DNA from 2 places in the Pseudomonas sp. CFBP 5748 genome. Region 1 is predicted to be linked to the other one. Evidence: riboswitches for the same ligand, from Rfam matches in the RefSeq annotation. Region 1 holds a riboswitch; the other holds the start of a gene.

Region 1 (7,264 bases):
CGATGCCCGGGCAATTCGACGAATACGCCGCCGCGCACCCCAAGGAAGGTATGCCCCTGGCCGTTACCGGCCTGACCGACCAGCAATACCAGACGTTGCAGCGCTGGCTGGCGGCTGGCGCACCCATCGATCAGCAGGCCCTGGCGCCGAGTGCCGCCGAAGCCTTGCAGGTGGTGCAGTGGGAGAATCTGCTTAATGCCCCAGGTGCCCGGGAAAGCCTGGTGGGCCGCTGGTTGTTTGAGCACTGGTTTCTGGCACACATCTATTTCAAGGATGGCGAGCCGGGGCATTTCTTCCAGTGGGTGCGTTCGCGCACGCCCACCGGTCAGCCCATCGACCTGATCAACACCCGTCGCCCGAACGACGACCCTGGCACCCGGGTGTATTACCGGCTCTGGCCGGTGCAAGGGGTGATCGTGCACAAGACCCACATCACCTATGGCTTGAGCGCGGCGAAAATGGCGCGGATCAAGAGTCTGTTCTACAGCGGCAAATGGCAGGTCACGGCATTGCCGGGCTATGGCCCGGAACGCCGGGCCAACCCGTTTTCCACCTTCGAAGCGATCCCGGCCCAGGCCCGCTATCAGTTCATGCTTGATAACGCCGAGTACTTCGTGCGCACGTTCATCCGCGGCCCGGTGTGCCGGGGCCAGATCGCCACCGACGTGATCCGCGATAATTTCTGGGCGCTGTTCCAGGCCCCCGAACATGACCTGTACATCACTGACCCGAACTACCGCGGCCAGGCCACGCCGTTGCTGGCGATGCCGGGGCAGAACGACGATGTGGGCAGTGTCCTCAGTCTCTGGCTCGACTACCGGGACAAACGTAACGAATACGAAGCCTTGCGCCGCGACAATTACGCCGAGGTACCCGCGCCGAGCTGGTCGACGCTGTGGGCCGGCAACGACAATGCGTTGCTGAGTATTTTTCGCAACTTCGACAGTGCTTCGGTCACCAAGGGCTTGATCGGCGAAGTGCCGCAGACGATGTGGTTGTTCGACTTTCCGTTGCTGGAGCGCACCTATTACCAGTTGGCGGTGAATTTCGACGTGTTCGGCAACGTCTCCCATCAGGCCCAGACCCGGCTGTACTTCGACTTGATACGCAATGGCGCGGAGCAGAATTTCCTGCGCCTGATGCCGGCTGACTCCCGGGAAGGTTATCTCGACGATTGGTATCAGGCCGGTGGCAAATTCAAGATGTGGCTCGATTACGAGGCCATCGACGATGACAAGCCGACCGCGCTCAAGCTGGACGAACACGACCCCAAGCGCGATTTCGCCCAGCAATTGCTGGCCCGTTATGGCGAACTGAACGCGCGCCCCGATCCAATCAACCGCTGTGAAGGGGCTTACTGTTCACGGCCCAATATCGACCCGACCTTGCAGAACGCCGAACAGGCTCTCAGTCGGCTGGTGTCGCGCCCGGCGGCGGGGCTCAGCGTGATCAATCAGTTGCCCGAAGCGACCATGCTGCGAATCGAAACCGCCAGCGGTCAGCGTGAGGTCTACAGCCTGCTGCGCAACCGGGCCCACAGTAACGTGGCGTTTCTGTTGGGGGAGGAACTGCGCTGCCAGCCGGGGCTCGATACGTTGACGGTGTACCCGGGCTTGCTCAGTAGCTACCCTAACTTCATCTTCAACATCCCGGTCGAGCAAGTGCCAGCGTTTGTCGATGCAATGGAGCGTGCCTCGGATGCCCAGGCTTTCGAGCGGATCGTCGAGCGCTGGGGGATTCGTCGCAGCCACCCGCAGTTCTGGGAATACTTCCACGACTTGAGCCAGTACATCCGCGAGACGGAGCCCCTGGAGGCCGGTGTGCTGGACATGAATCGCTACCAGAACCTCTGATCGACATGCCCGGCGGTGAGGAGCCCACCGCCGGTTGCTTTCCCGACAAAAATACTGGGACTTTGTCCGGCGCGATGATTGGCGTAAACTGCCGGCAAGCCTGCGAGGAGTTCCCATGACCGCTATTACGATTACCGACGCCGCCCACGATTACCTGGCTGATCTGCTGTCCAAGCAGAACACCCCGGGTATCGGGATCCGCGTCTTCATCACCCAGCCCGGCACCCAGTACGCTGAGACGTGCATTGCCTACTGCAAGCCGGGGGAAGAAAAACCCGAAGACACCGCGCTGGGGCTCAAGAGCTTCACCGCCTACATCGACTCGTTCAGCGAAGCGTTCCTGGACGATGCGGTGGTCGACTACGCCACCGACCGCATGGGCGGCCAACTGACTATCAAGGCGCCGAACGCCAAGGTACCGATGGTCAACGCCGACAGCCCGGTCAACGAGCGCATCAATTACTACCTGCAAACCGAAATCAACCCGGGGCTGGCCAGCCACGGCGGCCAGGTTTCGCTGATCGACGTAGTGGAAGACGGCATCGCCGTGCTCCAGTTCGGCGGCGGCTGCCAGGGCTGCGGCCAGGCTGACGTGACCCTTAGGGAAGGCATCGAGCGCACCTTGCTCGAACGCATTCCGGAGCTCAAGGGCGTGCGCGACGTGACCGACCACACGCAGAAAGAAAACGCCTACTACTGATAGGTGTTCGCTGCGGATATAAGAAACGGTGCCCGTGAGCACCGTTTTTTTATGGGCGCAGATCCGACCGCCGCCAATCCCTGTGGGAGCGAGCTTGCTCGCGAAGGCGTCGGCACATTCAACATCACCGCTGGCTGATCCACCGCTATCGCGAGCAAGCTCGCTCCCACAGGGGATCCCGGTTGGCTCTCGCTGATTGAGTCAGGGCCTGTAGAGATGCGCATGCCCGGCGCGATACAGCGACGATTCGCTGAACACATCATTACCCAGCACACGCCCCACCAGAATCAGCGCCGTTCGGCGAAAGCCCTTGGCCTGTACCTTGGCGGCGATATCGGCCAGGGTGCCCACGACCCAATCCTGATCCGGCCAGGTGGCCCGGTGAATCACGGCGATCGGGCAATCCGCGCCGTAATGGGGCAGCAGTTCGCTGATGATTTTCTCCAGATGATTGACCCCCAGGTGAATCGCCATGGTCGCCCCGTGCTGTGCCAGGCTGCTCAGTTCCTCACCCGCAGGTATCGCGGTTTTGTCTGCGTAACGGGTGAGAATCACGCTTTGGGACACGTCCGGCAAGGTTAGTTCCGCACCCAGCAGGGCGGCGCAGGCTGAGGTTGCGGTCACGCCCGGAATGATCTCGAACGGGATCTCCAATTCCCGCAGGCAACGAATCTGCTCGCCGATGGCGCCGTACAGGCTTGGGTCGCCGGAGTGTACCCGGGCCACGTCCTGGCCTTTGTGGTGTGCGGTTTTGATCAGCTCGATGATTTGTTCCAGGTGCAGCTCGGCGCTGTTGATCACCTGTTCGGCGTGATGGCCCTCAAGCACGGCCGTCGGCACCAGGGAGCCGGCGTAGATGATCACCGCGCAACTGCGGATCAGCCGCTGGCCTTTGACGGTGATGAGTTCCGGGTCGCCGGGGCCGGCGCCGATGAAGTAAACGGTCATGACCGGCTCCTGTGAAAGATGGGTGAGCGTCGCCCAGATGAAGATCGCTCATGATCCTGAGTGCGGATTATCGGGATTTACAAGGCGAGCGCCAATGCCAAGGTGCTCATGGGACCGCTCAGGCGAGGAATCAGCAGCGTTGCAGGCGTCGTGCCCAGCTTGTCGGCCAGGGCCAGGGCGGCACTTTCGGCGACGCCGTAGCAACCCGTGCGTTCGAAAGCGATCTCGGAGCGGTGACTGAGCCGCTCCCGATAATCGGCCAACTGCTCGGCGCTGAAGCAAGTCAGCGGCAGCGCCAGTTGTTCGGCCAGTTCCAGCAGGCCCGGTTCGTCACGCTTGAGGTCGATACTGGCCAGGGCCCGCACCTGATCAAGCGCAATGCCGTGGGCCAGCAACGCCTGATCGAGCAATGCCCGTAACGTGCTGGCCAGGCAGCCGCGCTGGCAGCCGAGGCCGACCACCAGGATCGGCCCGCTGTTCATGCGTCGTGCTGGGCTTGACCGTCACGGCGAAACAGCCAGGCGCTGATCAGGCCGAGGGCCAGCCAGAACGCGACGTTGGTCACTTGCGAGGCGATCTTGAATTGGCTTTCCAGCGCTTCGGGCGCCAGCATCGAGTGAACTTCCGGCTGCGGTGCGCCGATGACATGAGGCACCAGCAACGTCGCCACGCCCAGCAGCTTGAGCAGCCAATGTCTGCCGAAGGCGATCAGGGCGATGCCCACCGCCGTGGACGCTGCGGTGCCAATCCACCACATCTGCCGCTGGGCCAGGTCGGCTGCTGCGGTGCCGGGCAGTTCCGGTGGCAGGCCGAGGGTCGGCGCCAGGACGAAAGTGGCATAACCGGCCAGGCCCCAAAGCAGGCCCTGGGAGGTGCGAGTCGGTGCGCGCAAGGTGTACAGGCCCGCCAGCATCAGGGCGAAACCCACCGCCACCACCAGGTTACCGCCGGTGGTAGACAGCACGCGCTGCCAGCCATCTTCCGGTTCCCAGGCCTCGGCATCATGGGTGTGAGCGGCTCCATTGGCGTGCTCATGAACCTCGGCGGCCGGGGCTTTCTCATAGGTTTCGGCTTGCAGAATCAGCGGCGACACCCAGAAACTTTGCAGGAGGGTCAGCAGCAGGGCGGCCAGCAAGCCGCTGAAACCGGCGGTCTGCGCGATACGCTTGATCATGTCGTCAGGTCTCAATGGCACGGGAAGGCGGCGCTGTGGCGGGTGTCGTGGGCCGCGTTGTGTACGGCTTCGATGTGGGAGAAACCGGCGAAATAGACCAGGCCGGCGCCCAGGATCGAGGCGAAGATCGCAGCGCTCAGGCGTTGGCTCAAGGTGGTGGTGCTGCTGGCGGTGCGGGCGGTGCTGCTGATGGTCGACATGGCGCTTCCCTCTGTTCTTGTTCAGTGGGTGATTCGAGCGCAATGAAACCCCGGGCGCAAGCCCGCCAAGGTTCGAACAGCGCCCGCCCACCGCGGGTTTGTTGATGCTTGAGTCATGGGCCGGTCTCCGGGCTTGCGAGGGGCCGGGCTTGTGCCTGGCCTGCAAGCGTCACCTTCCCATGTCGACAGACACAGTGGTTCAGACGCTTCGCTCGCTTACCGTTGCGGGGGCAGCACCGGACTGACGTGGCCTTGAAGTAAAGCACACGATTCACCGGTTTCCCGTTTCACCCTGTGAAGGGCACCCGTAACTAGGCGCACAGGAGAGCATGGGCGAGGGCGGGGCGTCAATTGGCATGGGGTTTCAGGCTGGCACCGGGTCGCGCCCAATCGCGAGCAAGCTCGCTCCCACAGGGAACTTGTGGTGATCGTTATTTCTATGTACGCCAGCAACCAACGTGGGAGCGAGCTTGCTCGCGATGACGGTGGCAAGGCCACCACAGAACTTACCTGCGGACATTGACCCGCCCCCACACCCTGCGTAGCCTTGCGCCTTCGAGGTTCTTCGGCACGTGTCGAAGCTAAGAAGGGAACGCGGTCCAAGCCGCGGCTGCCCCCGCAACTGTGAACGGTGCTGTTTCTGCAAGGCCACTGTGCATGCCCTTTTTCACTAGGCGCACGGGAAGGCGCAGTCATTGCCAGTCGAATGACTGGCCCACCGTCAGCCAGGAGACCTGCCTCGAGACAGATTCTCACTACAACCGGGCGGGGTGATCCGGTGGCGAAATCTTCCGCGCATGCCTTGCCTGCGGTTGTCGTCCCGTTTGCCCGCCACTTTGCCAAGGGGCATCGGATGAAAACACTGGCCAAACTTCCCGTCACCATCGTCACCGGTTTCCTCGGCTCGGGTAAAACCACCTTGCTGCGGCACATGCTCGACAACGCCCAGGGCCGCCGCATCGCGGTGATCGTCAACGAGTTCGGCGAGCTGGGCATCGACGGCGAGATCCTCAAGCAGTGCTCCATCGGTTGCACCGAAGAAGAAGCCAACGGCCGCGTCTACGAACTGGCCAACGGTTGCCTGTGCTGCACGGTGCAGGAAGAGTTCTTCCCGGTGATGCGCGAGCTGGTGGCCCGACGTGGCGACCTCGACCACATCCTCATCGAAACCTCCGGCCTGGCCTTGCCCAAGCCGCTGGTCCAGGCCTTCCAATGGCCGGAAATCCGCAGCGCATGCACTGTCGATGCGGTGATTACCGTGGTCGACAGCCCAGCCGTGGCCGCCGGCACCTTCGCTGCCTTCCCTGACCAGGTCGATGCCCAGCGCAAACTCGACCCGAACCTGGACCACGAATCACCGCTGCACGAGCTGTTCGCCGATCAACTGGCCAGCGCCGACCTGGTGATCCTCAACAAAGCCGACCTGATCAGCCCGGAAGACCTGGCGAAAGTGCGCCTGGAAGTGGCCGAAGAGTTGCCGCCGGCGGTCAAGGTCATCGAAGCCAGCAGCGGTCGCCTGCCACTGGAGGTGTTGATCGGCCTGGGCGCTGGCTCCGAAGAACACATCGACGGCCGCCACAGTCATCACGATCATCACCATGACGGTGATGAAGACGACCACGATCACGACGCTTTCGATTCGATTTCCATCGAGTTGCCCCAGGCCGACGAGAGCCTGCTGCTGGACGCGCTGACGCAATTGGTGGTCCAGCACGGCGTGCTGCGGGTCAAGGGTTTCGCGGCGATCCCGAACAAGCCGATGCGCCTGCTGATCCAGGGTGTTGGCACGCGTTTCGACAAGCATTTCGACCGCCAGTGGGGCGCCGATGAAGCGCGGGTTACCCGTCTGGTGCTGATCGGCCAGGCGCTCGATGCCGGGCTGCTTGAAGCGCAGTTGCGCGCTGCCCTCAGCGCCTAAGCCATGCACCTGCTCAGGACCCAGCCCGGCGGCTTTGTGTCGGATGACAACATTGCCGACCTGGGACAAACCCCCGCCGAACTGGTGATCCTGTGCAGCGGCGACTCCAGCCTGGCGCTGCTGGCCGAAGCCGCAAAGCAGTTGCCAGACGACTATCCGGAATTTCGCCTGGCCAACCCGATGCAGGTGCAGAACCACGCTTCGGTGGATCTGTACTTCGACGACGTGCTGCGGCACGCCAAGGTCATCCTGTTGTCGCTGCACGGTGGCATTGGCTATTGGCGCTACGGCATCGAGCGCCTGATGGAGCTGGCCGGGCGCGGGGTGAAGCTGATCCTGGTGCCGGGGGACGATCGTCCGGACCCGGAGCTCAGCGACTTGAGCAACGTGCCTTTAGAGGACCGCGACCGGCTCTGGCAGTTCTTGCGCCAGGGCGGGCTGGGCAATGCCCTGGACTTGTTTCACAACTTG
Region 2 (7,264 bases), on a different contig from region 1:
GTGAGCCGCCAGACTCAACTGCGGCGTGATGTCCATGAAGGCCTCATCCACCACCAGCCAGCCGCCGCGCTGGGCCAGGCGCGCATGCCAGTCCAGCAAGCGTTCGGGGGTCAGATTCAGGCCGGTGGGGTTGTTCGGGTTGACCACCACCAGTACGTCGAGGCTATCGAGGAAGAAATCCACTTCCGGCTCCAGCACTTCGCGCACGATGTAACCACTGCGGCGCCAGGCTTCGGCGTGCTCGGCGTAACACGGCGAGAGCACGCCGACCTTGCCGGCCCGACGCAGGCGTGGCAACAACTGGATGGCCATCTGTGAACCGGCCACTGGCAGCACATTCAACGCACCGTAGTAGTCGCAGGCAGCCTGCTCCAAACCATCATCGGTTTCCGGCAGGCGCGCCCAGGCTCGCAGGGGAATCGCCGGGACGTCGAATGGCCAAGGCGCCAGGCCGCTGGACAAGTCGAGCCAGTCGGCCTCGGCAATCCCGTATTGCCGGGCCGCGTTGCGCAGGCGTCCACCGTGCTCAAGCATAAAACTCAGCTCCCAGGCAGAGAATCAGCAACCACAACCATACCCCGCGCTGGACCAATTGCCAGCCGCGATCAATGGAATCGGCACTCGCCGGCACGCCCTCGCCCAGCGGTGGACGTTGGTGCAGTTCGCCGTGATACACCGCCGCGCCGCCCAGCTCGACGCCCAATGCGCCAGCACCGGCGGCCATCACCGGCCCGGCATTGGGGCTGTCCCAGGTCGGGCCCTGGCTGCGCCAGCATTTGAGCGCCAGGCGAGTTTGGCCGAGCACGGCGTAGGTCAACGCCACCAGGCGCGCCGGAATGTAGTTGAGCACGTCGTCGATTTTCGCCGCAGCCCAGCCGAAACGCTCGAAGCGTTCGTTGCGATAGCCCCACATGGCGTCGAGGGTATTGCTCAGCCGGTAGAGCACCACGCCGGGCGCACCGGCCACGGCGAACCAGAACAGCGCGGCAAACACCGCGTCGCTGCCGTTTTCCAGCACTGACTCGGTGGCGGCGCGGGCCACGGCGGTTTCATCCAGTTCAGCGGTTTCGCGGCTGACCAGATAGCCAACACGCTTGCGCGCCTCGTCCAGATCGCCGCCGCGCAACGCCCGGGCCACCGGCTCGACATGTTCACCGAGGCTGCGCAGGCCTAGGGCGCAATACAACGCGAGGATTTCCACCAGCCAGCCCACCATCGGTGCCCAGGACAGGGCTGTGACCAGCAAGGTCAACGGCACCACAGCGATGATCCACGCCGTCACCCCGTGGCTGCGCCAGCCACGGCCGCCGGAATTGAAGCGTTGTTCGATACGGTCGGCAAAGCCGCCGAATGCCACCAGCGGATGCCAGCGCCGGGGCTCGCCCAACAGCGCATCCAGCGCCACCGCGGCGGCACTGAGCAACGCCACACTCATGGGCTCACTCCCCAATGGTTTTCATACAGCAGTTCATTCAGCGAACGCGGTTGCGCCCAGCCTTCCAGGGCGAGCATCGGCGCCGGGTAAAAAGCCTCGACCGGGCCCAGGCAGAGAATCGCCAGTGGCTTGGCACCGTCGGGCAGGCCCAGCAAGTCGGCCAAAGCCTGGGGTTCGAACAACGACACCCAACCCATCCCCAACCCTTCGGCGCGGGAAGCCAGCCAGAGGTTCTGGATCGCGCAGGACAGCGAAGCCAGGTCCATTTCCGGCAAGGTCCGGCGACCGAAGATGTGCCGCTCGCGATCCTCCATCAATGCCGCCACCAGCACCTCGGCGCAGTCGTTGATGCCTTCGACCTTGAGCTTCATGAATTCATCGCTGCGCTCGCCCAGGGCCTCGGCGGTGCGGATGCGCTCCTGCTCCACCAGTTGGCGGATCTGCCCGCGCAAGGCGCGGTCGCTGATGCGGATGAACCGCCAGGGTTGCATCAGGCCGACGCTGGGGGCCTGGTGCGCGGCTTCCAGCAGACGGCGCAGCAAGGCCGGTTCGACCGTGCCGCCAGTGAAGTGGCGCATGTCACGGCGTTCGGCGATGGCGCGATAAATGGCGTCGCGTTCGGCCTGGGAGAAAGCGGTGTCTGTCATGGCCTCTTCGCGAGCAAGCTCGCTCCCACACTGGCTGGCGCTGCACTTGAGATCACACAATCCCCTGTGGGAGCGGGCTTGCTCGCGAAGGCGGCCTCAAGGTCAGGTGCAAACAGCCCGGCAATCGCCCGCGGATTCGACGGAAAATAGAAATGCACATAAGAAGCCGTCATCCGCCCCTGCCGGAACACCGCCTCCGCCCCTCGCCCGCCATTGGGGCTATGCCCACGGGCTATCGGTTCAAGTTCAGTGCTAGTCAGGGAATGATGATAGGTATGCCCACGCAAGGCACCTTCCGGCAACTCCACCGCTTGCAACGCCAGGGCCGCCAGACGCTTTTGCATCTGCGCATCACCAGCGAGCAAACCCAACAGTTCGGCGCGGGTGCCGTCGACGTCAGTCAATGAATCGAGCAGATACAGCATGCCACCGCATTCGGCGAGCAACGGCTTGCCGGCAGCATGGTGAGCCCGGATTGCCGCCAGCATCGGCGCGTTCCGGGCCAACGCAACGTGGTGCAATTCCGGATAACCGCCGGGTAGATAGAGGCTGTCCGCCTCGGGCAGTTGGGTGTCATGGATCGGCGAAAAGAAGCTCAATTGCGCGCCCATGGCCCGCAGCAGATCGAGGCTCGCGCCGTAGGTGAAGGCAAACGCTTCGTCCCGGGCCACGGCGATACGCACACCGTCGAGCCACGGCTGCGGGGTAATCAGCTCAGGCGCGGCGAACGCCACCGCCGGCGGCAGCGCCACTTCACAACTGCCGGCCAAGGCCTCGGCTGCCGCGTCGAGGCGCAGGTCGAGGTCATTCAATTCGCTGGCCTGGACCAACCCTAGATGACGGCTGGGTAATTCGATACCGGTTTCCCGGGACAGCGCGCCGTACCAACGCAGACCTTCGGTCAGGCTGCCTTCAAGCAATTGCGCGTGGCGCAAGGTGCCGACGCGGTTGGCCAAGACCCCGGCAAACGGCAAGTCCGGCTGATAACGCGCCAGGCCCAAGGCCAGGGCGCCGAAGGTCTGGGCCATGGCCGTGCCGTCGATCACCGCCAGCACCGGCACGCCAAAATGCCGCGCCAGATCGGCGCTGGACGGCGTGCCGTCGAACAACCCCATCACCCCTTCAATCAGGATAAGGTCCGCCTCGGCGGCGGCTTCCCACAACAGCCGGCGGCTTTCCTGCTCGCCGACCATCCACATGTCCAATTGATAGACCGGCGCACCGCTGGCCCGTTCGAGGATCATCGGGTCGAGGAAGTCCGGACCGCATTTGAAGACGCGCACCTTGCGTCCCTGGTTGCGATGCAAGCGCGCCAGGGCGGCGGTGACGGTGGTCTTGCCCTGCCCCGAGGCCGGGGCGGCGATCAGCACCGCCGGGCAGTGGCGAGCATCACTCACAGTTCGACGCCTTTCTGCGCCTTGATGCCGGCCTGGAACGCGTGCTTGATCATGCCCATTTCAGTGACGGTATCGGCCAGCTCGATCATCTCCGGCTTGGCGCCACGCCCGGTCACCACCACATGCTGCATCGGTGGACGGGCTTGCAGATCGCTCAACACCTGATCGAGGTCGAGGTAGCCGTGCTTGAGGGCGATGTTCAGTTCATCGAGCACCACCAGGCCAATGGACGGATCGCTGAGCAATTGCCGCGATACAGCCCAGGCGGCTTCGGCGGCGGCGATGTCGCGCTGGCGATCCTGGGTTTCCCAAGTGAAGCCTTCGCCCATGACGTGAAAGCGCACCTGCTCCGGGAAGCGGCGGAAAAACAGCTCCTCACCGGTGCTGCTGCGGCCCTTGATGAACTGCACCACGCCGCATTGCATGCCGTGACCCATGGACCGCGCCAGCATGCCGAACGCCGAGCTGCTCTTGCCCTTGCCGTTGCCGGTCAGCACCAGCAGCAGGCCGCATTCGTTCGGCGAGTTGGCGATGCGCTCGTCGATCACGGCTTTTTTGCGCAGCATGCGCGCCAGGTGGCGTTCGTCGCGATCAGATGCATTGCTGGTAGGGGAGTCGGTCATGGGGAAGCCTCCGTTGGGGACTGGATAACGGCGGGCGGGCACAAGAAAAGACGGCAACAAGCCTGGCATCGCCCACCGTGATGCCGTTGGATGAATCAGGCCGGTCTCCGGGCTCATGAGCGGCGCAATGCCGGTCTGTGCGCCTTCCCATGTCTGCGACACAGTGGCTTAAGCACAGCGTTGACTCATTTACCGTTGCGGGGGCAGCGCCGGGTTCGTGTGCACTCACCGGCTTCCCTGTTTCACTCTGTCGATCGCAATCACAGAGCACCTGAAACAAGCGGCGAAGGTTAGAGGGTTGGGGGTGGAGCGTCAATTAAAGCCGCCTGTCGGGGCAAGCATTGGCCCCATCAATAAAGTGACGCCAATCTTGTGTGATCCTGCAGCAAGTGATATCAAAGCGACACTACGACCCGATATCACAAAAACAAGAGGGCAAAGCATGCAAGGGATGATCATCAGCAATCCAAAACTGGAATTCCTGCGCCCGGTGCTGGAACGTTGGTTTGACTGCATCGATCGCTACAATGCCGTGCGCGGTGATAACGACACGCCTTACTGGTTCGATGAAAAAGCCAACCTCGGCTTGCTGTCGGCTGCCGCCTGGATGGCCGAGATGGTCACACTGCAAAGCACCCCGACCCGCAAGCAGAATGAAGAAGGCGAACGCAACGTCAGCGCCGATTTGTTCATCGCCAGCACCGACGAACGCGCCTTCATCCAGGCCACCCAACGCTGGCCCAAGGTCAACAACCTGAACCTGACCCAACCCCTGTCGGAGGCCGCCAGCGATGCCAAACGCCTCAGCTATTCCAGTGACCTGAAGCTGGGCTGCCTGTTCGTCGCCCCGCAAAAAGCCCAGCAGAGTGCCACGCCCGAAGAATTGCAGGACATGATCGACGACTTGCAGAAGGAGAACACCTGCGCCGTGGCCTGGTATTTCCCTTACGCCTACCGCAAGTTGCGCAACGAGGCCGGTCACTACCATCCTGGCATTGCGGTGCTGTTCAAACAGGCCCACGGCTGACTCAATCCACGCTAGAACTGTGGGAGCTCGCTCCCACAGGTGGGCTTACCTGCTGACACGCGCCTGCAGTTGAACCATCGCCTGTCTACGCTTCTCTATGAATAACTACATGCATTCATAGGGAAGCCAGCATGCTCAAGCCACCGCACCTTCTGATCGTCGCCCTTGCCGCCGGGCTTGTCGCTTGTGGCGAGTCTTCCACCTTGCAAGTGTCCGACGGCACCGGTCCTGCGCCGAAGCTGCCCGAACCGAACAAGACCCTGGTCCCGACCGTCAACATCGCCGAAGCGATCGGCTGGCCGGAAGGTGCCAAGCCCACCCCAGCCGAGGGCCTGCAAGTGGGCGCCTTCGCCGAAGGCCTGGACCATCCACGCTGGCTCTACGTTCTGCCCAACGGCGATGTGCTGGTGGCCGAAACCAACGCCCCGCCCAAGCCGGATGATGCCAAGGGCATCCGTGGCTGGGTGATGAAGAAAGTCATGGGCCGCGCCGGTGCCGGCGTGCCCAGCCCCAACCGCATCACGCTGCTGCGCGACACCAATCACGACGGCGTCGCTGAAACCCGAACGGTGTTCCTGGAGAACCTCAACTCGCCGTTTGGCATGACCCTCGTGGGCAATGACCTGTACGTGGCCGACACCGACCGGCTGATCCGCTTCCCTTACAAGGAGGGGGACACGCAAATCAAGGCGCAACCGACCAAGGTCGTCGATTTGCCGGGCGGCACGCTGAACCATCACTGGACCAAAAACGTCATCGCCAGCCGCGACGGCAGCAAGCTGTACGTCACCACCGGCTCCAACAGCAACGTCGCGGAAAATGGCATGGAGGCTGAAGAAGGCCGCGCCGCCATCTGGGAAGTGGACCGCGCCAGCGGTCATCACCGCATCTTCGCCTCGGGCCTGCGCAACCCCAACGGCCTGGCCTGGGAGCCCCGCAGTGGGGCGCTGTGGACGGCAGTGAACGAGCGGGACGAGCTCGGCAGCGACCTGGTGCCGGACTACATCACGTCGGTCAAGGACGGCGCGTTCTATGGCTGGCCCTACAGCTATTACGGGCAGCATGTCGATGTCCGCGTCGAACCGCAGAACCCGGCGCTGGTGGCCAAGGCCATCGCCCCGGACTACGCCGTCGGCCCCCACACCGCCTCACTGGGCCTGACTTTCGCCGAAGGCAGCGCCTTACCCGCGCCGTTTACCGAAGGCGCGTTCATCGGGCAGCACGGCTCATGGAACCGCAAGCCCCACAGTGGTTATAAAGTGATTTTCGTACCGTTCAACGGCGGCAAACCGGTGGGCCAGCCCGTGGATGTATTGACCGGGTTCCTGAACGCCGACGAAAAAGCCCAGGGCCGGCCGGTAGGCGTGGTGATCGATAAACAGGGCGGGTTGTTGGTGGCCGATGATGTGGGGAACAAGATTTGGCGGGTGTCGACTAAATGACCTACCGAAAAAGCTGAGCAGACACTGAAACTTGTGGCGAGGGAGCTTGCTCCCTCGCCACAAGGGTTTTCTAGCGGCGCATATATTTAATGGTCAGGGATTACGCGCCAGATGCTCCGGCTGCAACACCCGCTTGGCGCTCAGATAGGCTTTCTGCCAATAGGCCTTGGACAGGCTGTCGAGCTTGACCGTACCGCCGGTGGCCGGCGCATGGACAAAGCGGCCCTCCCCGACATAGATCCCGGCATGACTGACCTGGGAGCCGCCGTTGGTGGCGAAGAAGATCAGATCACCCGTTTGCAAGGCCTCCTTGCCAACGCTCGGGGCGCGCATGCCGATCATTTCGCGGGTGGAACGCGGCAAGGAAATGCCGGCGGCGTCACGGTAGACGTAGCCAATCAGGCCACTGCAATCAAAACCCGAGTCCGGTGTATTTCCGCCCCAGCGATACGGCGTGCCCACCAACCCCAAGGCACGGAAGAGCACATCTTCGGCGGCCGGGGAAAAGGCTTGCGAGGGCGCAAAGACTACCGGAGCCCGTACCGGCGCGGGTGGCGGTGGTGTACGGCTGGCACAGGCGCTGAGCAGCGCGGCGAGACAGATGAGAGCGAGGCGGGCCGACGTCGACATATGCAGAACAATCCTGATCTGGATGCGGCTTTTCTGCCGTGGGCATGAAAACAAATCCGCCTG

The links. Region 1 has a riboswitch for cobalamin ahead of ACWNZ1_RS03590 (CbtB domain-containing protein). Riboswitches for the same ligand answer to the same signal wherever they lie in the genome.
Region 2: it holds a riboswitch for cobalamin, as region 1 does, so the genes downstream of both, cobO (cob(I)yrinic acid a,c-diamide adenosyltransferase) here and ACWNZ1_RS03590 (CbtB domain-containing protein) in region 1, are expected to answer to the same signal.

Annotation. Positions count from the first base shown of each region.
Region 1 covers NZ_JBSPTN010000001.1:780,555-787,818, forward strand. Annotated here, with positions in the region: gene ACWNZ1_RS03565 (fatty acid cis/trans isomerase) at 1-1,853, shown strand, start outside; gene nfuA (Fe-S biogenesis protein NfuA) at 1,969-2,553, shown strand; gene cobM (precorrin-4 C(11)-methyltransferase) at 2,755-3,501, opposite strand; gene ACWNZ1_RS03580 (cobalamin biosynthesis protein) at 3,579-3,983, opposite strand; gene ACWNZ1_RS03585 (CbtA family protein) at 3,980-4,675, opposite strand; gene ACWNZ1_RS03590 (CbtB domain-containing protein) at 4,687-4,875, opposite strand; cobalamin riboswitch at 4,977-5,199, opposite strand; cobalamin riboswitch at 5,417-5,631, shown strand; gene cobW (cobalamin biosynthesis protein CobW) at 5,729-6,793, shown strand; gene cobN (cobaltochelatase subunit CobN) at 6,797-7,264, shown strand, end outside.
Region 2 covers NZ_JBSPTN010000006.1:421,097-428,360, reverse strand. Annotated here, with positions in the region: gene cobD (threonine-phosphate decarboxylase CobD) at 1-534, opposite strand, end outside; gene cbiB (adenosylcobinamide-phosphate synthase CbiB) at 527-1,435, opposite strand; gene bluB (5,6-dimethylbenzimidazole synthase) at 1,432-2,082, opposite strand; gene ACWNZ1_RS16955 (cobyrinate a,c-diamide synthase) at 2,079-3,479, opposite strand; gene cobO (cob(I)yrinic acid a,c-diamide adenosyltransferase) at 3,476-4,102, opposite strand; cobalamin riboswitch at 4,184-4,392, opposite strand; gene ACWNZ1_RS16945 (hypothetical protein) at 4,545-5,129, shown strand; gene ACWNZ1_RS16940 (PQQ-dependent sugar dehydrogenase) at 5,261-6,571, shown strand; gene ACWNZ1_RS16935 (C40 family peptidase) at 6,665-7,201, opposite strand.